One region of the Bradyrhizobium sp. CB82 genome, then DNA from elsewhere that is predicted to be linked to it. Evidence: predicted binding sites of a transcription regulator. Region 1 holds the regulator's gene; each other region holds the start of a gene.
The links. Region 1 encodes PhoB, which activates phosphate uptake and scavenging genes when phosphate is short. Its sites were predicted from a motif close to TGTCATNNANCTGTCAT; they were not measured.

Region 2: QA640_RS15725 (UDP-2,3-diacylglucosamine diphosphatase) is a predicted target of PhoB. The motif match lies at 4,980-4,996, and genes of this name have one in related genera.
Region 3: phnC (phosphonate ABC transporter ATP-binding protein) is a predicted target of PhoB. The motif match lies at 2,058-2,074, and genes of this name have one in related genera.

Annotation. Positions count from the first base shown of each region.
Region 1 is NZ_CP121650.1:8,803,250-8,810,722, forward strand. Features, by position in the region: gene argF (ornithine carbamoyltransferase) at 1-752, opposite strand, end outside; gene QA640_RS41730 (aspartate aminotransferase family protein) at 752-1,960, opposite strand; gene QA640_RS41735 (GcrA family cell cycle regulator) at 2,419-2,931, shown strand; gene phoB (phosphate regulon transcriptional regulator PhoB) at 3,011-3,718, opposite strand; gene phoU (phosphate signaling complex protein PhoU) at 3,733-4,449, opposite strand; gene pstB (phosphate ABC transporter ATP-binding protein PstB) at 4,461-5,279, opposite strand; gene pstA (phosphate ABC transporter permease PstA) at 5,276-6,121, opposite strand; gene pstC (phosphate ABC transporter permease subunit PstC) at 6,126-7,115, opposite strand; gene QA640_RS41765 (hypothetical protein) at 7,145-7,297, opposite strand; gene pstS (phosphate ABC transporter substrate-binding protein PstS) at 7,309-7,473, opposite strand, start outside.
Region 2 is NZ_CP121650.1:3,287,001-3,294,473, reverse strand. Features, by position in the region: gene QA640_RS15745 (caspase family protein) at 131-1,165, shown strand; gene QA640_RS15740 (hypothetical protein) at 1,175-1,840, shown strand; gene QA640_RS15735 (threonine/serine dehydratase) at 2,054-3,037, opposite strand; gene QA640_RS15730 (glycosyltransferase family 1 protein) at 3,101-4,144, opposite strand; gene QA640_RS15725 (UDP-2,3-diacylglucosamine diphosphatase) at 4,144-4,956, opposite strand; gene thiD (bifunctional hydroxymethylpyrimidine kinase/phosphomethylpyrimidine kinase) at 5,151-5,948, opposite strand; gene QA640_RS15715 (Lrp/AsnC family transcriptional regulator) at 6,176-6,421, shown strand; gene QA640_RS15710 (IS1182 family transposase) at 6,576-7,473, opposite strand, start outside.
Region 3 is NZ_CP121650.1:832,842-840,314, reverse strand. Features, by position in the region: gene phnE (phosphonate ABC transporter, permease protein PhnE) at 1-92, opposite strand, end outside; gene phnD (phosphonate ABC transporter substrate-binding protein) at 169-1,098, opposite strand; gene phnC (phosphonate ABC transporter ATP-binding protein) at 1,148-1,957, opposite strand; gene QA640_RS03905 (DapH/DapD/GlmU-related protein) at 2,136-2,804, shown strand; gene QA640_RS03900 (alpha-D-ribose 1-methylphosphonate 5-triphosphate diphosphatase) at 2,801-3,994, shown strand; gene QA640_RS03895 (DUF1045 domain-containing protein) at 4,014-4,712, shown strand; gene QA640_RS03890 (hypothetical protein) at 4,831-5,424, opposite strand; gene QA640_RS03885 (selenium-binding protein SBP56-related protein) at 5,508-6,908, opposite strand; gene QA640_RS03880 (dihydrodipicolinate synthase family protein) at 7,278-7,473, opposite strand, start outside.

The sequences.
Region 1 (7,473 bases):
ATCAGCTTGGCGTTGACCTGGTATGGCTTGAGCACGTTGTGACGGTGCTCGCCTTCCTTGTCGCCCATCGAGACCCAGGTGTCGGTGACGACGCAATCGGCGCCGCGCACCGCTGCCTCCGGATCGGTGCCCAGCATGATCGGGGCGCCCGTCGCCTTGACCCAGTCCCGCATCGCCTTTTTCGGCGCGAGCTCCGGCGGGGTCGCGACATTGAGGTTGAACTTGAAGCGCTCGGCGGCATGCGCCCAGGAGGCGAGAACGTTGTTGTCGTCGCCGGTCCAGGCCACCGTCTTGCCCTCGATCGACCCGCGATGCTCCTCATAGGTCATGAGGTCGGCCATCACCTGACAGGGATGCGAGCGCCGCGTCAGCCCGTTGATGACCGGCACGGTCGCGTTCGCTGCGAGCTCGAGCAGCGCATCGTGATTGAGGATGCGGATCATGATCGCATCGACATAACGCGACAGCACGCGCGCGGTGTCGGCGATGGTCTCGCCGCGGCCGAGCTGCATCTCGGCACCGGTGAGCATGATGGGCTCGCCACCGAGCTGGCGCATGGCGACATCGAACGACACCCGCGTTCGCGTCGACGGGCGCTCGAAGATCATCGCCAGCGTCCTGCCCTCCAGCGGCTTGACCGGCTGATGCGCCTTCTGCTTCGCCTTCATGGCGGAGGAGGCGGCGAGCATGCTCTTGAGCTCGGACAGCGGCAGCTCGTTGATGTCCAGGAAGTGCTTGGGCGTCTTGCTCATCAGCTTGCCGCCCGTGTCTTGAGACTGGATGCGATCGCCGTGCAGGCGCGCTCGAGCCGCGCGACGCCTTCCTCGATCTCGCCTTCCGTGACGATCAAAGGCGGCAGGAAGCGCACGACATTGTCGCCGGCGCCGACGGTGAGCAGCTTTTCGTCGCGCAAGGTCGTGACGAGGTCGCCCGAGGGCACCACGGCCTTGATGCCGATCAAGAGCCCCTCGCCGCGCACCTCGCTGACGATTTCGGGATGGCGGTCGATCACGGAGGCGAGCTTCTGCTTGAGCAGCAGCGACATCTTCTGCACGTGATCGAAGAAGCCGGGCTTGAGCATGACGTCGAGCACGGCGTTCGCCGCGGAGACAGCGAGCGGATTGCCGCCGAAGGTCGAGCCGTGAGAGCCCGGCGTCATGCCGGATGCCGCCTCGGCCGTCGCAAGGCACGCGCCGATCGGAAAGCCGCCGCCGAGTGCTTTCGCGAGCGACATCACGTCCGGGGTCACGCCGAGGCGGCGATGCGCGAAGAGATCGCCGGTGCGGCCCATGCCGGTCTGCACCTCGTCGAAGGCGAGCAGAAGGCCATGCTCGTCGCAGAGCTGGCGCAGAGCACGATAGAAGGCGGGAGGCGCCGAGCGCACGCCACCCTCGCCCTGGATCGGCTCGATCAGGATGCCCGCGGTCTGCGGGCCGATGGCCTTCTTGACGGCTTCGAGATCGCCATGCGGCACCTGGTCGAACCCGTCCATCGGCGGACCAAAACCTTCGAGATATTTTGCAGCCCCCGTGGCGGCGAGGGTTGCCAGCGTGCGGCCATGGAAGGCCCCCTCGAAAGTGATCATGCGGTAGCGCTCGGGATGACTCTTGGAGGCGTGATAGCGGCGCACCACCTTGATCACGCATTCCATTGCCTCGGCGCCGGAATTGCAGAAGAACACGAAGTCCGCAAAGCTCTCGTTGCAGAGCCTGACCGCGAGCTTCTCGCCATCAGGGCTCTGGAACAGGTTCGACATGTGCCAGAGTTTCGTGGCCTGCTCCTGCAAGGCCTTGACCAAAGCGGGATGCGCGTGGCCCAGCGCATTCACGGCGACGCCCGAGGTGAAGTCGAGATAGCGCTCGCCATTGGTCGCGACCAGCCAGCAGCCCTCGCCGCGCTCGAAGCCGAGCTCGGCCCTGGCGAAGACGGGAAGCAGATGCGTCGCGGCGCTGTTGGTCATGACGGTCACTTGAATGTTGAGGCCGGCTCACGAGACTGCGTTGCGCAGCGCATCATTGACCTGCCCGGAAAACGAAACGTGCCGCCTTTTAAGGGCGGCACGTGTCACTATTTTATGCTTGGAAAAACCGCTGTCAATGCCGCCAGAAGGCCCTGTAGGCCACGCGACCCGTAGTCTTGCGGTGGTGATTTTGAGGGGTTTTTACTACGGAACATGTGGACGCGGAGCCGCAGACTCTTGCGCGGGAGTCACGCCATATTGTAGCGTTTCCCCTGTCAGATACGACATCTCGTGCAGCAGTTCTGATCCTCTAAGTCCTCCTGTACCGGCGTAACGTTCGGGTGCCTCGATCGCGCCCGGCGAGCCTTAAGGGATTCTGGCAGCACGGGTTTTTCGAGGCTTAGACATCGCCACGCGGCCCAAGGATTGGCTGACCGTGCGGCGAAGGAAAGGGTGCAATGACGGTTTTGACCTGGTCCGACGATCGCGTCGAGCAATTGAGAAAGCTCTGGGAAGCCGGGCTTTCGGCCAGCCAGATCGCTGCCGAGCTCGGAAATGTGACGCGCAACGCCGTAATCGGCAAGGTGCACCGGCTGGGCCTGTCCGGCCGCGCCAAGAGCCCGTCCTCGGCGGCTCCCCGGCCGCGCAAGGCGCGCCCAGCACAGCACATGATGCGGGTGAGCCGCCCGATTGCCCGCGGCAACACCGCACTCGCGCAGGCCTTCGAGGTCGAGGTCGAGCCCGACCCGATCACCTATGACAATGTCGTTCCGATGAGCCAGCGCCTGTCGCTGCTCGAGCTCAACGAAGCGACCTGTCACTGGCCGGTCGGCGATCCCTCGAGCCCGGACTTCTTCTTCTGCGGCGGCAAATCGCTCTCGGGGCTGCCCTACTGCGCGCAGCACTCGCGCGTCGCCTACCAGCCGGCAGCCGATCGCCGGCGCGCACCGACGAAGCCGGGTACGCGCTGACCCTGTCACAAACGGCAACGTCCCGGCTTTAGGCCGGGACGTTCGGTCGGGAGATTCAGCGCGCCTCCGGCGCGCTTTTTTACGTCTGCTCGGCCTTCGCAAACCGATCATCCAGCGCGTAGCCGGCGCCGCGGACGGTGCGGATCGGGTCCTGCTCGCGGCCGAGATTGAGCAGCTTGCGCAGGCGGCCGATGTGGACGTCGACGGTGCGCTCGTCGATATAGATGTCGCGGCCCCAGACGCTGTCGAGCAACTGCTCACGCGAGAACACCCGGCCGGGATGCTCCAGGAAGAACTCCAAGAGGCGATATTCGGTCGGGCCGAGGTCGATCGGCCGTCCGGAGCGCGCGACGCGGCGCTTCTCGCGGTCGAGCTCGATGTCGCCATAGGCGAGCACGGTGGCAAGCCGCTCGGGGCTCGCGCGCCGCAGAAGCCCCTTCACGCGCGCGAGAAGCTCGGGCACGGAGAACGGCTTGACGATGTAGTCGTCGGCGCCGGTGGCAAGCCCGCGCACCCGCTCGCTCTCCTCGCCGCGCGCGGTGAGCATGATGATCGGCAGCTGCTTGGTCTCGGGCCTCGTACGAAGCCTGCGACACAACTCGATGCCGGACAGACCCGGCAGCATCCAGTCCAGCACGATCAAATCGGGGATGTGCTCCTTGAGACGGGTATCGGCGTCGTCGCCGCGCATCACCGTCTCGACATCGTAGCCGTCGCCTTCGAGGTTGTAGCGCAACAGCTCGGTCAGCGCTTCCTCGTCCTCAACAACCATAATGCGTGCGCCCATGGCGTCGTCGCTCCTTAAGTATTCGGCACGGTCGTGGCGAAGGTCGTCATGTCGCCCTTCGGACGCTTGTCCGCGATGGCCTGACCTTCGATCATATAGAAGACGGTTTCGGCGATGTTGGTCGCATGGTCGCCGATCCGCTCGATGTTCTTGGCACAGAACATCAGGTGGATGCAGAACGAGATGTTGCGCGGATCCTCCATCATGTAGGTGAGGAGCTCGCGGAACAGCGAGGTGCAGATCGCGTCGACCTCCTCGTCGCCCTTCCACACCATCATCGCCGCCGGCAGGTCATGCGCGGCATAGGCGTCCAGCACCGACTTGACCTGCTGCTGCACGAGGTCGGTCATGTGTTCCAGACCGCGGAACAGCTTTAGCGGGTGGAAATCGGTCTCGAGCGCTGCGACGCGCTTGCCCATGTTCTTGGCGAGGTCGCCGATCCGCTCCAGGTCGGTCGCAACGCGCATGGCGCTGACGATCTCGCGCAGGTCGACCGCCATCGGCTGGCGGCGCGCGATCGTGAGCACGGCGCGCTCCTCGATCTTCTTCTGAAGCGCATCGATCTCGGCGTCGGTTGCCACCACGCGCTGGCCGAGCGCGACGTCACGGCGGATCAGCGCATCGACGGAATCGACGATCATGCGCTCGGCGAGGCCGCCCATCTCCGCAACGAGCCGCGTAAGCTCCTGGAGATCGGTGTCGAAAGCCTTTGCGGTATGTTCGGAAGCCATTTCCTGTCTCCTCAGCCGAAGCGGCCGGTGATGTAGTCCTGGGTGCGCCGGTCGCTGGGCGACGTGAAGATCTTGCTGGTCTCGTTGAACTCGATCAGCTCGCCGAGATACATGAAGGCGGTCTTGTCGGAGACGCGCGCCGCCTGTTGCATGTTGTGAGTGACGATCGCGATCGTGTAGCTCTCGGCTAGCTCCTGGATCAGCTCCTCGACCTTGGCAGTCGAGATCGGATCGAGCGCCGAGCATGGCTCGTCGAACAGGATCACCTCGGGACGCACCGCCACGGTGCGGGCGATGCAGAGGCGTTGCTGCTGGCCGCCGGAGAGCGACAGGCCGGAGGCGTTGAGCTTGTCCTTGACCTCGTTCCACAGCGCGCCGCCGCGCAGCGCCTTCTCGACCCGGTCGTCCATCTCGGATTTGGAGATCTTCTCGTAAAGGCGGATGCCGAAGGCGATGTTCTCGTAGATCGTCATCGGAAACGGCGTCGGCTTCTGGAACACCATGCCGACCCGGGCCCGCAGCAGGTTGAGGTCGAGCTTGGGGTCGAGGATGTTGGTCTGATCGAGCATGAGCTGACCGGTGGCGCGCTGCCCCGGATAGAGATCGTACATCCGGTTGAAGATGCGCAGCAGGGTCGACTTGCCGCAGCCGGACGGACCGATGAACGCCGTGACGCGGTTGGTGCCGAGCGTCAGGTTGATGTTCTTCAGCGCATGGTGCTCGCCGTAATAGAAATTGAGGTTGCGCACCGTCACCTTGGCCGGAGCCTCAGGCAGTATCGGCGGCGCCTGACGCCCGGTGGAACCTACGGAAACGGACAGATCGCTCATTTTGCAGTCCTCTCGGCGCCGAGGATGCGCGCGCCAATGTTCAGTGCAAGCACGGTCAGGGTGATCAGCAGCGCCCCGCTCCAGGCCAGCTGCTTCCAGTAGGCGTAGGGGCTCTGCACGAAATTGTTGATGGTGACCGGCAGGTTCGCCATCGTCTTGGTCAGGCTCAGGCTGTTGAACTGGTTCGAGAGCGCGGTGAACAACAGCGGCGCTGTCTCACCAGCGACGCGCGCGGTGGCGAGCAGCACGCCCGTGATGAGGCCCGAGCGCGCTGCGCGATAGGCGATCCTCTTGATGACCAGCGAGCGCGGCAGGCCGAGCGCGGAAGCCGCCTCGCGCAATGCGTTCGGCACCAGGAGCAACATATCCTCGGTGGTGCGCAGCACGACTGGGATCACGATGACGGCGAGCGCCAGCGCACCGGCGATCGCCGAGAAGCCGCGCATCGGCACCACCACTGCGCCATAGATGAACAGGCCGATGATGATCGAGGGCGCGCTGAGCAGGATGTCGTTGATGAAGCGGATCACCGAGGTCAGCCTGTCGTTACGGCCGTATTCGGCGAGATAGGTGCCGGCGAACAGGCCGAGCGGCGCGCCAATGCCGACGCCGATCACGGTCATGATGATCGAACCGATGATCGCGTTGCGCAGGCCGCCTTCGGTCGAGCCTGGAGGCGGAGTGTCCGCGACGAAGATCTGCAGGTTCAGACCGGCGAGGCCGTTGTAGAGCAGCGTGATCAGGATCAGTGCGAGCCAGGTGACGCCGAAGGCGGCGGCGGCGATGCAGAGTCCGCGAACGACGATGTCCTTGCGGCGGCGGCGTACATAGATCGGGTTCATGACGTCACTTCCCCGCCTTCTTTTCCAGCCGCAGCAGCATCAGCCGCGCTGCGGCCAGCACGAAGAACGTCAGCACAAACAGCAGGAGGCCGAGCAGGATCAGGCCGGACTGGTGCAGGCCGTCGCTCTCGGCGAACTCGGATGCGATCGCCGCCGAGATCGTGGTGCCCGGCGCGAAGATCGAGGACTGGATGCGGAAGGAGTTGCCGATGATGAAGGTCACCGCCATGGTCTCGCCGAGCGCGCGGCCCAGCGCCAGCATGACGCCGCCGATGATGCCGACGCGGGTGTAGGGGATCACCACGCTGCGCACGACCTCCCAGGTGGTGCAGCCGACGCCGTAGGCGGCCTCTTTCAGCACCGGCGGCACGGTCTTGAATACATCGACCGAGATCGAGGTGATGAAGGGCAGCACCATGATCGCGAGGATCAGCGAGGCGTTGAACAGGCTGAGATAGGACGGCGGGCCGGCGAAGATCGCGCCCAGCACGGGAACGCCATCGAACAGCTTGATCATGAAGGGCTGAAAGGTGTTGGCCAGGAACGGGCCCAGCACGAAGAATCCCCACATGCCGTAGATGATCGAGGGAATGCCGGCGAGCAGCTCGACCGCCATGCCGATCGGACGGCGCAGCCATTGCGGGCAGAGCTCGGTGAGGAAGATCGCAATGCCGAGTCCGACGGGGATGGCGATCAGCATCGCAATGAAGGAGGTGACGAGCGTGCCGTACATCGGCCCGAGCGCGCCGAGCACCGGCGGATCGGCCGACGGCGCCCAGCGCTGCGTCCACAGGAACGACAGGCCGTATTCTTTCATCGCGGGGAAGGCGCCGACGATCAGCGACAGGATGATGCCACCGAGGATCAGCAGCACCGAGATCGCGCTGAGCCGTGTGATCCAATAGAAGGTCAAGTCGCCGAGCTTGAACGCGCTCAAGGCCTTGGCGCGGTCATATGGTCCGGCGTCGTCGACGATATCGCTCTGAACGGCCATCTCTGCCACGCCGATCCCCTATGGTACCTTTACGTCATCTGCATGCCGCCGATGAAGGCGATCTTGTCGACGATCCGTCCCGCGTCATTCGGGATGGCCCCGAAGGACCAGACCCGGAATTCCAGGGGATTTCCGGGATCGATCTTGCCACTCGCGCTCCGGAAGTGACGGAGCGCGAGCATCAACGTCGCGATCAGCTCTTGATCTCGGCGGCCCAGGTCTTCTCGATCTGCTGGACGACGCTGTCCGGCATCGGGATATAGTCGAGTTCCTCGGCCATCTTGCCGCCGTTCTTGAAGGCCCAGCGGAAGAACTTGATGGCTTCCTGCGAGGCCGCCTTGTCGGTCGCATCCTTGTG
Region 2 (7,473 bases), 3.7 Mb from region 1:
GATTAGCCCCGAGGGAGCACGCTTATGTTCCGTTTGAAGTCGTTCCTGATGTATGCGGGCCTGCTTGGAAGCCTGTTCGGCATCGCGTGCAGCCCCGTTTCCGCGCAGACCACCGTCGTCCAGCAGGGCAATGTCGCGCCAGCCCGCGCTGCAAGGCCCGGAGCAGCGGGTGGCGCTGGTGATCGGCAATTCGAACTACCAGAACGCTCCGCAGCTCGCGAACCCCGACAATGACGCGCAATCGATGGCGCAGTTCCTGAACTCGGCCGGGTTCGAAGTGATTTCCGCGACCGACCTGACCCAGAACGACATGCTCCGCGTCGTGCAGGACTTTTCCGCCAAGGTCGCCGCGCACGGCCCGAACACCGTTGCGATGGTTTACTACGCCGGCCACGGCGTGCAGCTTGCCGGCGAGAACTATCTCGTGCCCGTGGATGCAAAAGTCTCGAGCCCCACCGAGCTCGTCAACAATTCGGTCCGCCTCGTCGACGTGATGTCGACGCTGGAGACGATCCCGAGCCGCATGCGCATCGTCATTCTCGATGCCTGCCGCAACAATCCGTTCCCATCCCTGACCGATGCCAATCGCGGCCTTGCCATCGTCGACGCGCCGAACGGCTCCATCGTGGGCTACTCGACCGCGCCGGGCGCGGAAGCGCTCGACGGCAGGGGTGGTCATAGCCCCTACACCCAGGCCTTCCTGAGCGTCGCGCGCGAGCCGAATGTGCCGATCGAGCAGTTGTTCAAGCGGGTGCGGCTGGAGGTGAACCACACCACCGATGGCGCGCAGACGCCGTGGGAAAGCTCGTCGCTGACGAGCGACTTTTATTTCTTCGGTGATACCGCTGTCGCCGCCGACCGTCCGCCGGTGAAGGCGCCGGTCGTGGAGGTGGCGTCCAACCTGCCGAGCCGCTCGGCGCGTCAGGCCTATGACTACGTGCTCTCCGAGGGCAATCCCGAGTACTATCAGGAGTTCGTCCGGATGTACCCGCACGACCCGCTATGCGACCACATCCGCTGGCTGCTCGCCAACCTGCTGATGGCGGAAGCCTGGCACAAGGCCGTTCTTGCCAACTCGCCCCTCGCCTACAAGACCTTCTACGACAGCTACGCGAGCAGCCCCTATGCAACGCCGGCATTGAAGCTCCAGATAGAGCCGAAGTAGATCCCGCTGATGCAGGCGACGCATTTCCTCGCGCCGCAGACCATCGCGCCGACGCTGAAGCTCGGCAATCTCGGCCCGACCAAGTACATCCCGCTCATCCAGCAGGGCAATGGCGGCGTGCAGAACAAGCCGATCCCGATCGACACCAACGTCATCAGCAAGCTCGGCAACGGCGGCCAGAACGGCACGCTACCGTCCGGCAACCAGCCCAACACCACGCCGTCGCAACTCCCGGGCAAGATCGTCACGTTGCCCGCGCCGACCAACGGCACGACAAACAACGGCACCGTCGGCAAGATCGTGACGCTCCCAGCGACCGGCAACACCACGAATACCGGCAACAGCAACAACGGCAAGTTCGTGACCCTGAAGGTGACGAGCGTGGGCAAGGGCGGTTCGAACGTCGACATCAAGAACATCGACGTGAAGACCAACAACGTCCAGACGCAAAACCAGACGATCCGCGCCAACAACGGCAATCCCGGTATCGTCAAGCCCAAGAACAATGCGCCGAACAACATCCAGGTGCAGACCAACCGTCCGCAGCTCAACACGGTGCCGAGCCGGACAGGCGGCGGCGCGATGAACACCAACTTCAAGCCGCAATATGCCCAGACGATGAATCGGGCGCCGGCAAACGCCGGCGTGAATCGCCGCGTCGGCTTCATGCACTGATCATCACCGACCGCAAAACGACGAAAGGCGGAGCAGCGATGCTCCGCCCTTCCCTAAAGCGCGATGAGATCAGGATGAATCGTCATCGCGCTTTAGGTTGTTGTTTGCGCATCATCTCCGCGCAAAAGCGTTCCGCGTTTGTCGCGAGGGAAAACCGCTTCACAGTTTTCCGGATCATGCTTTGGTTTCAGATTTCAGCAAGCGAGCGCGGCGTCAGGCCACGAGCTCGGCGAACAGGTCGGCATCGACATTGCCGCCCGAGAGCACGATGACGACGTTCTTGCCGGCGGCATCGAGGCGGCCGGCGAGCAGCGCGGCAAGGCCAACGGCACCGCCGGGCTCGACCACCAGCTTCAACTCGCGATAGGCGAACGCGACGGCCGCACCGACCTCCGCATCGGAGGCGGTGACGCCACGCGACAACAGCTTTCCGTTGATGGCGAAAGTCATCTCGCCCGGGATCAGCGCCATCAGCGCATCGCAAATCGTGCGGCCGGCGGGCGCATGCGCCTCGCGGTGACCTACGGCGAGCGAAAGCTTGTGATCGTCGAACGCTTCGGGCTCGGCCACGACGAGCTGGGCCTGCGGATAGCGCGCTTTCACCGCGGTCGCGACGCCGGCAATCAGGCCGCCGCCCGAGGCTGGCGCCACGACCATGTCGGGCGCGATGCCGAGCGCCGCCATGTCCTCGGCGATCTCCCGGCCGGCGGTTCCCTGCCCCGCGATGACGAAGGGATCGTCATAGGGCCTGACCAGCGTCGCGCCGCGCTTCTCGGCGATGCCGCGCGCGATCGCTTCGCGATCGTCGCGGTCGCGATCGTACAGCACGACCTCGGCGCCATAGGATTTGGTGCGTTCGCGCTTGGAGAGCGGCGCATCCGACGGCATCACGATGGTCGCCTGCATGTCGAGGATCTTTGCCGCCGCCGCCACGCCCTGGGCGTGGTTGCCCGAGGAGAACGCGACAACGCCGCCGCTGCGCTTGTCCTGCGGAATCGAGGACACCTTGTTGAAGGCGCCGCGGAACTTGAAGGAGCCGGTCCGCTGCAACATCTCCGGCTTCAGGAACACTTTCGCGCCGACGCGCTCGTTGAGCACGGGGAAGGACAAAAGCGGGGTGCGGATGGCGAAGGGCGCGATCACGCGCGCTGCGGCATCGATGTCGGCAGGTCCGACCGGGAGGGGCTGTTCCGTCATGGGCAATTTGTATCCCGGCCGACCACGGCTGGGAAGACACCGCCGCGTGAGGGATTCTTCGCGTCAGGCGACGAAACGCGGCTGTTCCGGCCCGTGGGCATGCGGCAACACGGCGCCGACGGCCCGGATGCTGTCGACGAAGGCGCGCGCGGATGCCTCCCAGGTATGGTTGGCGGCGAATTCGACGCAGGCTTGCCTCGAAATGTCGAGCGCGGCGAGGCAGGCGCTGCGCAAATCCTCCTCCAGCACACCGACCGGCGCATCGCCGATCACGTCCCGCGGCCCCTTCACCGGAAAGGCCGCGACCGGCAGCCCGCTCGCCAGCGCTTCGAGGAGCACGAGGCCAAACGTGTCGGTCCGGCTCGGAAACACAAATACGTCGGCCGCCGCATAGATTTCGGCCAGCGCCTCGCCGTGCTTTTCGCCGAGGAAGATCGCCTGGGGATAGGCCTGCTCGAGGCCTGCGCGCGCCGGACCGTCGCCGACGATCACCTTGGTGCCGGGCAGATCGAGGTTGAGGAACGCCTGGAGATTCTTCTCCACCGCGACCCGGCCGACACACAAAAATACCGGCGCAGGAAAGCAGAGGTCGATGGCGCGGGGATAGAACAGCTTGTTGTCGACGCCGCGCGGCCACAGTACCACTTTGTCAAAGCCGCGCTCGCTGAGCTCGCGCGCCAGCGCCGGGGTCGCGGCCATCACGGCGTGGCTGGGGGCGTGAAAACGGCACAGCGCCCGCCAGATCAGCGATCCCGGAACCGGCACCCTGGCGCGGACATATTCGGGAAAGCGGGTGTGGAAGCTCGTCGTGAACGGCAGCTTGCGCTGCCGGCAGTAACGGCGGACCATGAGCCCGATCGGCCCTTCGGTCGCGATATGGATGCTGTCGGGACGCGCCTCCTCGATCAGCTTCGCAATTCTCGCCGGCCGCGGCATCGCGAGGCGCACGTCGCGATAGCTCGGCATCGCGAAGGTGCGGAACGATTGCGGAGTGAGGAAGCTGAATTCGACGTCCAGCGCCTTGGCAGCGTCGGCGAGCTTGGTCAGCGTCCGAACGACACCATTGACTTGCGGGTGCCAGGCGTCGGTCGCGACCAGGATGCGCATCACGCGGCTCTTGCGGCCACCGGCACGACTGGCGCGGCCTTTCGCAACTGATCGGCCCAGGTGATGATCTCGAAATGACCGTCGTCGTGCTCGACAAGCGCGGTGCAGCTCTCGACCCAGTCGCCGCAATTCATGTAGCGGATGCCGTTCTCGTCGCGGATCACGGCATAGTGGATGTGGCCGCAGATCACGCCGTCGGCATCGTGGCGCCGTGCTTCGGCGGCAAGCGCCTGCTCGAACGCGCCGATATAGTTGACGGCGTTCTTGACCTTCAGCTTGGCCCATTGTGACAGCGACCAATAAGGCACGCCGAACGCGCGACGGAAGAAGTTGACGAGCCGGTTGACCTGGATCGCGAAATCGTAGGCCTTGTCGCCGAGATGGGCGAGCCAGCGCGCATTCTGCACCACGAGATCGAAGATGTCGCCGTGGATCACGAGATAACGCTTGCCATCAGCGCCGGTGTGGACGGTGTTCTCGACGACGTCGATCCCGCCGAAATGCGTGCCGTAATAATTCCGCAGGAACTCGTCGTGATTGCCGGGAATGTAGATGACCTTGGCGCCCTTGCGCGCCTTGCGCAGCAGCTTCTGGACGAGATCGTTATGCGATTGCGGCCAGTACCAGCCCGATTTCAGCGCCCAACCATCGACGATATCGCCGACGAGATAGATCGTGTCGGCATCGTGGTAGCGCAGGAAGTCCAGGAGGAGATCGGCTTGCGAACCGCGGGCTCCGAGATGAACGTCGGAGATGAACAAGGTCCGGAAGCGCCGTTCGGGACTCTCGTCACTCATATCGTAACTTCCCATGCATCAGCCTGTAACAATGTCCCGTGACAGGGGGATGACGATTTTGAACCTGCGAGGCGTGTACAAATACGAATCAGGTTTCGCCTCGCGCCCTCAGCGGATACCAGCCGCGTGCGACAATCTGGCGACATGGCGAAGCGATGCGGCCCGCAAGACTCCGGATGGACAGCCCGCGTGTTGGTTAATCGCGGCGCTCAGTAGATCCGGTGGAAATGATGGATCGGTCCGTGGCCGTGTCCGACGCTGAAGCGGTCGGCGGCCGCAATGGCCGCGCTGAGCCAGGCCTTGGCGTTGCGCACGGCCGTCGCGAGGTCCTCGCCTTTGGCGAGACCAGCCGCGACCGCCGAGGACAGCGAGCAGCCGGTGCCATGGGTATTTTGGGTCGCAACGCGCGGCGCGGCGAGCGCAGTCGCCCCATCCGCCGTGACGAGATAGTCGATGCTCTCGGCGCCCTGCCCGTGTCCGCCCTTGATCAGCACCGCGCGGCAACCAAGCGTGAGCAGGCGGCGCCCCTGGCTCTCGATCCCGGCCCCGCTCACCGCCACCGGCTCGTCGAGCAGCGCGGCAGCCTCGGGCAGGTTCGGCGTGATCACCGATGCGAGCGGAATGAGTTCTTTGCGGAGCGCCTCGACGGCCTCGGCCGCCAGCAGCCGGTCGCCGGAGCTCGCGACCATCACGGGATCGAGCACGACATGCCGCGGCGACCATCGTATCAGGCTGGAGGCGATCGCATCGATGCTGGCCGCCTGCGCGACCATGCCGATCTTGACCGCGCCGACGTCGAGATCGGAGAACACCGCATCGATCTGCGCGGTCACGAAGTCGGCGGGCACCGCGTGAATGCCTGTCACGCCTTTCGTGTTTTGCGCGGTCAGCGCTGTGATCGCCGAGGCGCCATAGACGCCGAGCGCGGCAAAGGTCTTCAGGTCAGCCTGGATGCCGGCGCCGCCGCTCGAATCGGAGCCGGCGATGGTCAGCGCCGTGGGCGTCATGGCGCGGCTTTTTGCTGGATCGGGGCCATGGTCTGTCCTTTCCTTGGAGCATGATCCTTTCGGAAAACCGGTGCCCACCTTGCGCTAACGCGCGGGTCCGGATCATGCTGTAACCCGCATACCGGGGGGCAGCAAGCTTGCCTGCGCCCGAGACCGGCAAGTTCGCTTGCTAAAGCCGGCCGATTTTGCCCTATTAGCCGCCAAATCATGCCTTCGGAGCAACCGCGATGGTTCCTTTCTTCGTCCAGATCAAATGCAAGCTCGGCCAGTCCTACACGGTCGCCAACGCGCTCGCCGAAGCCGAGATCGCCTCCGAAATCTATTCCACGGCGGGTCACTACGACCTCCTGGTGAAGTTCTATGTCGACAAGGACACCGACATCGGCCACTTCATCAACGAGAAGGTGCAGGTGCTACCGGGCATCCAGGACACCCTCACCATCATCACCTTCAAGGCGTTTGGAGGCAGTTAGTCCTTCTGGATCACAAGCACTCTCCCCCTCATCCTGAGAGCTTGCCAATCTTTCTCGTTTTGCGTGGTCATCGAAGGATGTGGCAGTTCCTCGTCGTGGCAACGCGTGGGCTGGGCGGCTGTGGCGAGGTTGGGGGATGTCGATGAACGCTCCTCTATGCGCTAGCGAGGCGGTTGCCTTGCAGGATGTTGTTGGCGAGGGCGTACCAGAGCACGACGGCGCGGACCTTTTCGAAGCCGCGCACGGTCAATTGGCGCAGGTCCCAGTTGCGCCAGCGGGCATGTATGCACTCGCAAATCGACCGGGGCTTGTATCGGGCCTTGCCCTCTTCGCTCGCCATGCGCGCACGCCAGGCCAACACCCCCGGGCCGTCGCCGCGTCGCGGTAGATGGGGATCGGTGCCGTGCTTGGATTGAGTGGGCGGGCAAAAGATATCGATGCCCTCGGCGTGCGCCCACTCGATGTCCTCGGCACTGCCAAAGCCGCCATCGACGAGATGGTCCTTGGGCAACCCGCCAGGACGCGCGCGCTGCCGCTCCAGCATGGGCCGCATCAGGCCGCGGTCGGACCCGGTGTTGCAGACCTTGATGTCAACGACGATCGGCTGGCCGGCGGCACTCGTCACCTGCACGTTGTAGGCGGGGCGGAAGCCGCCGTCGGCCATCTTCATGACCCGTGCGTCGGCGTCCGTCGTGGAGGCCCGCGGCTCTTTCGGCTTCTTGCCGTTGCCGCGCTTTTCTTCGCGCTCCTTGCGCTGCTGCTTGATTTCGGCGAGCGCCGTCTGCGCCGCTTTGACGCGCGCTCTGCGCTCACGCGCGGCGCGCTCCTTGGCGGCCTTCATGCGCTGATTGCTAGCATCCGAACGAGCGTCAACCTCGCGTTTGAGGTCTTCCACCACCGCCTCAGCCAAGGCCAGGTGCCGATCGAGCGTCGCCTCCCGCCGGAACGAAGCGGCCCCGGCGCTGGCCCGGACCCGAACACCGTCCTGCGCCAGCGTTTCCAGATTGACGAGGCCGACCTTCGCCAGCACCGCCAAATGCTCGCAAAGCAGC
Region 3 (7,473 bases), 1.3 Mb from region 1:
AGCCGCAGGCGCTTGCGCGCCACCGCCTGGCGATAGGCCGCGTTCAGCGCCGCCAGTCGCTGCTCGGGTAGGATCGAAACCGCAATGGTCATGGGGTCAGCGGACAAGGCTCGACATAGAAAGGAGCCGGGTCAGTTGACCCGGCTCCAGGTGCGTCGTCCCGTTCGATCAGGACGCCTTCTTACGCAGGTTGTCGACGAATCTGATCAGCTCGATCGTCTTGTTGTAGTCGTCGGTGGCGATCGGTACCCAGGGCTTGTTCTTGCCGTCGGAGAGCTTCTTGAACGCCTCGGGATCCTTGTCCGCCGCCTCCAGGAAGGCCTTCTTGATCGCCGCCTTCATGTCCTCGGGCAGATCACTGAGATAGGCATAGGGCGAATTGATGATGAGGTCGGACTTCACGATGATGCGGAAATCTTCCTTCTTCATCGGTGTGCCGTCGGCCGACTTCACCATGCCCTTGTTGAGCATGCGCGTCAGGTTGGAATCGTCATCGGCATTCCACCAGTTGGCGGTGACATCGACGGTGCCCTGGGCGAGCGCGAGAACGGCGTTCTCGTGGCTGCCGGTGAAGATCACCTTGGAGAAATAGGCATCGGGATCGATGCTCATCTGGTTGAGCTTGAAGCGGGGCATGTTGTTGCCGGAGGTCGAGTTCGGATCGACCAGGCCGAGGTTCCTGCCCTTGAGGTCCTCGATCTTCTGATACGGCGACTTCGCCAGCACGTAGAACACGGAGTAGTAGCCCTTCGAGCCGTCGGAGTTGACGTCGATGACGAAAGCATCGGTCTTTACGCCGGTGAGGCGGGCACGCGCGAAGGACGCCGGACCGTAGTAGCCGATATGGATGTTGCCGGCGCGCTGGCCCTCGATGACGGCCGCGTAGTCATTGGCGACACGCAGCGTGACCTTGATGCCGAGCTCCTTGGACAGATAGCTGACGAAGGGCGCATAGCGCTCGGTAACACCCGAGCCGTTCTCGGCCGGAATCACCGCAAAGGTGATCTCCGGATATTTCGCTTTCCAGTCCTCTGCGGAGGCGGAGGCGGAGAAGACCAGCGCGGCGGCGCCGGCAAGGACGATGCGACGAGTGATCATGATACCCTCTTGATCGGTTGGAAGCGATGAACGCAAAACTGGTAGCGGCTCAGGCGGCAGCGGCGGTGCCGAGGACGGGAACGCCGCCGGGCACGGGCAGCGGCATGCCACCCATGACTTCACTGGCTTCGAGATCGTAGAGCTCGCGCGCGACGTGCTCGGTGAGCGCTGACGGCGCGCCGTCGAACACCACGCGACCCGCTGCCATGCCGATCAGGCGATCGCAATAGCTGCGCGCCAGATCGAGCGAATGCAGGTTGCAGATCACGGTGATGCCGAAATGCTTGTTGATGCGGAGCAGCGCATCCATCACGACTTTCGTGTTGCGCGGGTCGAGCGAGGCGATCGGCTCGTCGGCGAGGATCAGATCGGGCTGCTGCACCAGCGCGCGGGCGATCGCAACGCGCTGCTGCTGGCCGCCGGAAAGCTGGTCGGTACGTTGTGCCGCGAGCGATGCCATGTCGAACTGCTCCAGCGCGGACATCGCCAGCGCCTTGTCTTCCTCGAGCCAGGCCTGCGTCAGCGAGCGCCAGGCCGGCATCGCGGCAAGGCGGCCCATCAGCACGTTGGTAAGCACGTCGAGCCGGCCGACGAGATTGAACTGCTGGAAGATCATCGCGGCGCGGGCGCGCCATTGCCGCAGTTCCTTGCCGCGCAGGGCGGTGACGTCGACGCCGTCGAACAGGATGCGCCCTTCCGTTGGCGTGACAAGACGATTGATGGTCCGCAGCAGGGTCGACTTGCCGGCGCCGGAACGGCCGATCACGCCGACAAAGCCACCGGGGGCGATTTGAAACGAAGCGTCGTCCACCGCGGCTTTTGAACCGAAGCGGCACGTCAGACCTTCAATCACCAGCATGCAGGGGCTCCCAACTAGCTGGGCCCCACCGCTAACGCCCCAGCTTTACATTCGTGTGACAGAGCCGCTGCCGTGCGGCGATGCTACACACGCCGTCCCCTGTCATCTCGGCGTCATGACATCGTCATCGAGGCGCTCGAAGACGAACATCCCTCCCCTTTTTGACGGACGCACCATCATGGTCGCCAAATCGCTTTCGGTCCAACCGACCATCGATCCCACCGCCAAGCTGCACGAGATCAAGCTCGGCGCCTATTGCGAGGTCGGCGCGCGCACGATCCTGCACGAGGTGACGATGGGCGATTATTCCTACGTCGTGAACGATACCCAGATCACTTACACGACGATCGGAAAATTCTGCTCGATCGCGGCGATGACGCGCGTCAATCCCGGCAATCACCCGATGCAGCGCGCCAGCCAGGCGCATTTCACATATCGTGCGAGCGCCTATTTTCCGGGCGAGAGCGATGAGGCCGAGTTCTTCGATTGGCGGCGCCAGCATCACGTTCATATCGGCCATGACGTCTGGATCGGCCATGGCGCGATCGTATTGCCGGGCCGCAATATAGGCACCGGCGCGGTGGTGGCCGCAGGCGCCGTCGTCACCAAGGACGTGCCAACTTACACCATCGTCGCAGGCAATCCGGCCCGCCCGATCCGGCGGCGGTTCTCCGACGAGATCGCCGGCCGCCTCGCAAAACTCGCCTGGTGGGACTGGGATCACGAAAGCTTGCGCGAAGCCTTGCCTGATTTCCGCAAGCTTGGGATTGAAGATTTCCTTGCAAAGTACGAGGCACGGATCGTTGCCAACCAGTCCTCTCCCAGCGAGCGAAGCATCCCCGCGTGACCGAAATCTTCCTTGAAGGCGGCCGAGCCCTGATCGGCCCGGAGATCGTCGAAACCTCACTCGTTATTTCCGGGCAGGATATCGCAGCGATCGATCGCGGCCGCGCACGCGCGCCGCTCGCGATCGATGCTCGTAATCTCTTGGTTCTGCCGGGTATCGTCGACCTGCATGGCGACGCGTTCGAACGGCAGATGATGCCGCGCCCGGGTGTCGACTTCCCGGTCGACGTGGCGCTCGCCGACAGTGACCGGCAAGCCGTGGGCAACGGCATCACCACCATCTTCCATGGCGCGACCTGGTCGTGGGAGCCGGGCCTGCGATCCGGCGACAATGCCCGGCGCCTGCTGGAGGCGATCGAACGGCTGCGGCCGCAATTTGCCGCAGACACCCGATTGCATCTGCGGCACGAGACCTATAATCTCGATGCAGAGGACGAGATCGGCCAATGGCTTGCTGAAGGACGAGTCGATCTGTTCGCCTTCAACGATCATATGGCTGCGACCATCCGCGACCTGACGAAGCCGAACAAGCGCGGCCGCCTGGTTGAACGGACCGGACTATCCGACGCGGCCTTTGAAGAGCTGGTCGGTCGTGTCGCCGCCCGCGCGGCGGATGTCCCAGCGTCGACTGCGCGGCTTGCTGCGGCGGCGCGCGCGGCCGAGGTGAGGATGCTCTCGCATGACGACGCCACGCCGGCGATGCGCAAGGCGTATCGGGACATGGGTGCCACGATCGCCGAGTTTCCGGTCAACGAAGAGACGGCGCGCGCGGCCGCGGCGGCCGGCGACGCCATCATCTATGGCGCGCCCAACGTGGTGCGTGGCGGCAGCCATACAGGCTGGACCAGGGCGTCCGACATGATCGCCAAAGGGCTCTGCTCGGTGCTGGCGTCGGACTATTACTATCCGGCGCAGCTGCTCGCCGCCTTCAGGCTCGTGGCTGATAGCGTGCTTCCGCTGGCGCAGGCCTGGAAGCTGATCTCGGAAGCACCGGCAGAGGCCGCAGGCCTGTCCGATCGCGGCATGATCAAGGAGGGACGGCGCGCCGACATCCTGCTGGTCGACGACAGCGTGCCGCTGCGGCCGCGGGTGGTCGCGGTGATCGCCGCGGGCAGGCTGGTGCATTTCACCGATGCAACACGCCTGCTCGGCTCAGCCCCGGCATCCCGCGAGGCTGTCGTCGTCGTTTGAACCGGCTATATGAGTTCCGATGACAGGTTTTCCCCGCTACGCGATCTACTATGCCGCCGATGCCGACAGCGCGCTGTCGCGCTTCGGCGCCGAACTGCTTGGCTACGATGCCTCTAGCGACCGTGAGTTACCCTTCCCCGCAGAGGCGTTGCACCTTGCATCCGATTGGCACGACATCACGGCCGATCCCCGCAAATACGGCTTTCACGGCACGCTAAAGGCGCCGATGGCGCTCGCGGGCAGCAAGACCGAGGCAGAACTGGCTGCTGCGTGCGCAGCGTTTGCCAGCAAGCCGCGGCCGATCCCTGTGATTCGCCCGGTCGTGGATTCCATCAGCGGCTTCATTGCGGTGATCCCGGCCGAGGCTGTCAGCGAACTGACACAGCTAGCCGCCGATTGCGTCCGCGAGTTCAATGCATTTCGTGCCCCGCTGACGGCTGAGGATCGTGCAAGGCGCAACCCGGAAAAGCTGACCGAGCGGCAGCGCGACCATCTCGATCGCTGGGGCTACCCCTATGTGATGGAGGAATTCCGCTTCCACATGACGCTCACGGGCCGGCTCGATGCGCAGCGGCGCGGGCCGATCATCAAGATGTTGCGGAGGCTGTTCGCTGCGCTCGATCTCGAGACGCTCACGATCGACCGCATCGCCCTTTTTCGCCAGGAAGTCCCAGCGGCACGCTTCCACATCATCGGCGAGTGGCCGTTAACACGGTAGTCGCCGCATATTCCGTCATTGCGAGCGAAGCGAAGCAATCCAGAATCCTTTCGCGGGAAAAGTCTGGATTGCTTCGTCGCTTCGCTCCTCGCAATGACGCTAGTGGCGCATGCTCGTATCAACGCCAACCCGTTAGATTGAACACAAGAGCAGCGGCGCCGACCAGGACGAGGCTCACGGCCCAGACCGCATCCAGATTCAACCAGCTTCGCGACACGAACTTAAGACCGAGATAGCGGTAAACCAGCCACGCAAGGCAACCGCCCGCGATGACCATCGCAACGACGTGCACAAGCGAAACCAGCACCGCCATTGCGAGATTCGCCGTGACCAGGGCGCCGGCCGCTTGGTGACTGGCGTCGAGGTCGGCGGCCTGGCACAGCCCGAGATAGATCGGCAGCAACATCAACGCGGCGCCGTGGGCCATGGCGACGGCGAATGACCATAGCGCCAACTGCGTCGGCGGTATCCGCGCCAACGCCCGCGGATGGCGCCGATCGACGAGACGGTAGGCCCCGAAGCCGATCACGAGAAGGCTGGCTGCGAGCTGGATCGGACGCTGCCATTCGGCGAGCGCCAGCAACAGCGCGAATGGCAGCAGCACCAGCAACGTTGCCAGCAGATGTCCAGCCGACAAAGCGCCCAGTGCGCCAAACAGCGCGCCGGGACTTCGTTCCATGAGCCCTGCCGAAACCGCCAGCGGCCATCCCATTCCCGGATTGACACCGTGATAGATGCCGCTCGCAACGAGAGCGAGCCAGAGCCAGGCAAGTGTCCGGCTCGCCTCTCCCCAATCTATGCCGACGGATAGCAAAAGGAATCCGTCGAACAGTCGCCGCCCTCAAGCCTGACCTGATGGGCTCGGTATCCTTCCGGGAAGCTGACAAAATAGTCACTGGCGAGTTCGAGGCCGCCATTGCGACCGACATTGGCCATCACTTCGACGCCAGGAACTCCATCGGGATAGAACTGGTCGTCCCACGTCGAGTAGAGCGAGTTGGTCCAGTACACGCGCTTGCCGTCGCGGCTGATCTCGACCATCTGCGGACCACCTGCATATGCCTTGCCGTTCGGATGCGGCGCGCGTCGGACAATGCCTCCGGTGTACACCGAGCCCGCAAGCTTGGGCTTCCGGGGATCGCTGACATCGTACTGGCGCATCTCGCCGGTGCCCCAGCAGGAAACATAGAGGAACCTGTCGTCCATCGACAGATCGATGTCGGTGACCAGTGGCGGGACGGCACCAAAGCCCTGCAGAAGGGGTGGAAGCTTTTCTTTGGCTGCGGGCTCCGGCGGGATCGTCGCCGTCTTTTCGGCGTGGAATTTTCCGCCCTCGCGCCACCAGGTCCAGATCGAGGCTTCCAAATTGGTGGTGTCCACCACCACGCCGACGAAACCGTATTCACGAACCGGATCATGGGCGGGCCGCACCTCCAGCGCCATCTGATGGTTGGCGCCGAGGTCGATGGTTTGAACATTGCGCCGGGCCCGGAGATCCCAGAAATGGAGCCGGTGGCCATATTTGTTCGACAGGAGATCTTCGGGAACGATCCCGTTCTCGAATTGCGGCGGCAGCGCCCATTCGCTCGTCACCATGTAGTCGCGCGGCAGATTCCACCAGAAGTCATAGTGCAGTGTCTGTGGACCGCGATCGATCTCCCAGCGACCGAGCACCTCGAACGTCTCGCAATCCATGATGAAGACGCCGGGAGGCCCATTCGTGCCATCCTTGCCGCCGCCGCCGAGCGTGCTGACGTAAATGCCGTCCGGCCCGCAATGGATGGTGTGCGGCCGCGAATAGCCGGTTCTCTTGAACACCTCCTCCGGCTCGATGACCTTGTGAATTTTCGCTTTGGTCGGATCGGGCCTGGTATCGATGATGTAGATGCGCGATGAACGCAGTCCGGGAATGATGAGATAGCGCCGCTCGATGAAGGCGTGCCCGGCGAGCGGAGACAATGCCGAGGAGCAGGCATTCCAGCCGAAATGATGAAACTCGTCGCCCTTGTTCGGCATCGTGACGGTATGGACGATCTGGCTGTAGGTGGGCGATCCCGGCTTGGCGTCGATGACCGCAAGTGCGTCGGGCTTTGAGAAATCCGGGCTGAGCAGCAACGTATAGGCAAAGTTTTCGGGCGGCGCTTCCATCGCAAGTTTTGGCGATGCGTGGAAGGTCGGATCTGGCCGCATTGTCATGGCACTGCCTCCCTGTTTGCGTCGGCTTGCACCAACCTGGCCCGGGATAACGGCATAATGAAGTGCTGACGCGTGATGTCTCGAGGCGCTCCGTTAGGCTTGGTTGGCCCGGGAAGATTACGTCATCGCGCCGCCGCGCGAAACCGGGACGAAGCGCGCCAATTCGACGCTTAGTCCCAAACGGGGCGGGGAGACAGACTAGATCTCGTCCCTTACGCTCGGTGTCGTCGTCCCCGCGAACGCGGGGACACATACAACCTAAGTTGGTGAAGCACGCAGGCTCCGCCGGCGTGTCAATTCCCAAATCCTGGGGTGTGGGTCCCGGGCTCGCGCTTCGCGCGCCCCGGGACGACTTCGGGGTAGATGGCGCTACTTGCCCCAGCGCAGCGCCAGCGCGTCGCGTTCCTTGGCGAGTTCGATCAGGCCTGCGCGCGTGGCCGGGTGCAGTGGTTGCAGAGGATGGCGCACGGCGTCGGACTTGATTATGCCGCCGGCCTGCATCATCGCCTTGCAGGCGATCAGGCCGCATTGGCGGTTCTCGTAGTTGATCAGCGGCAGCCAGCGC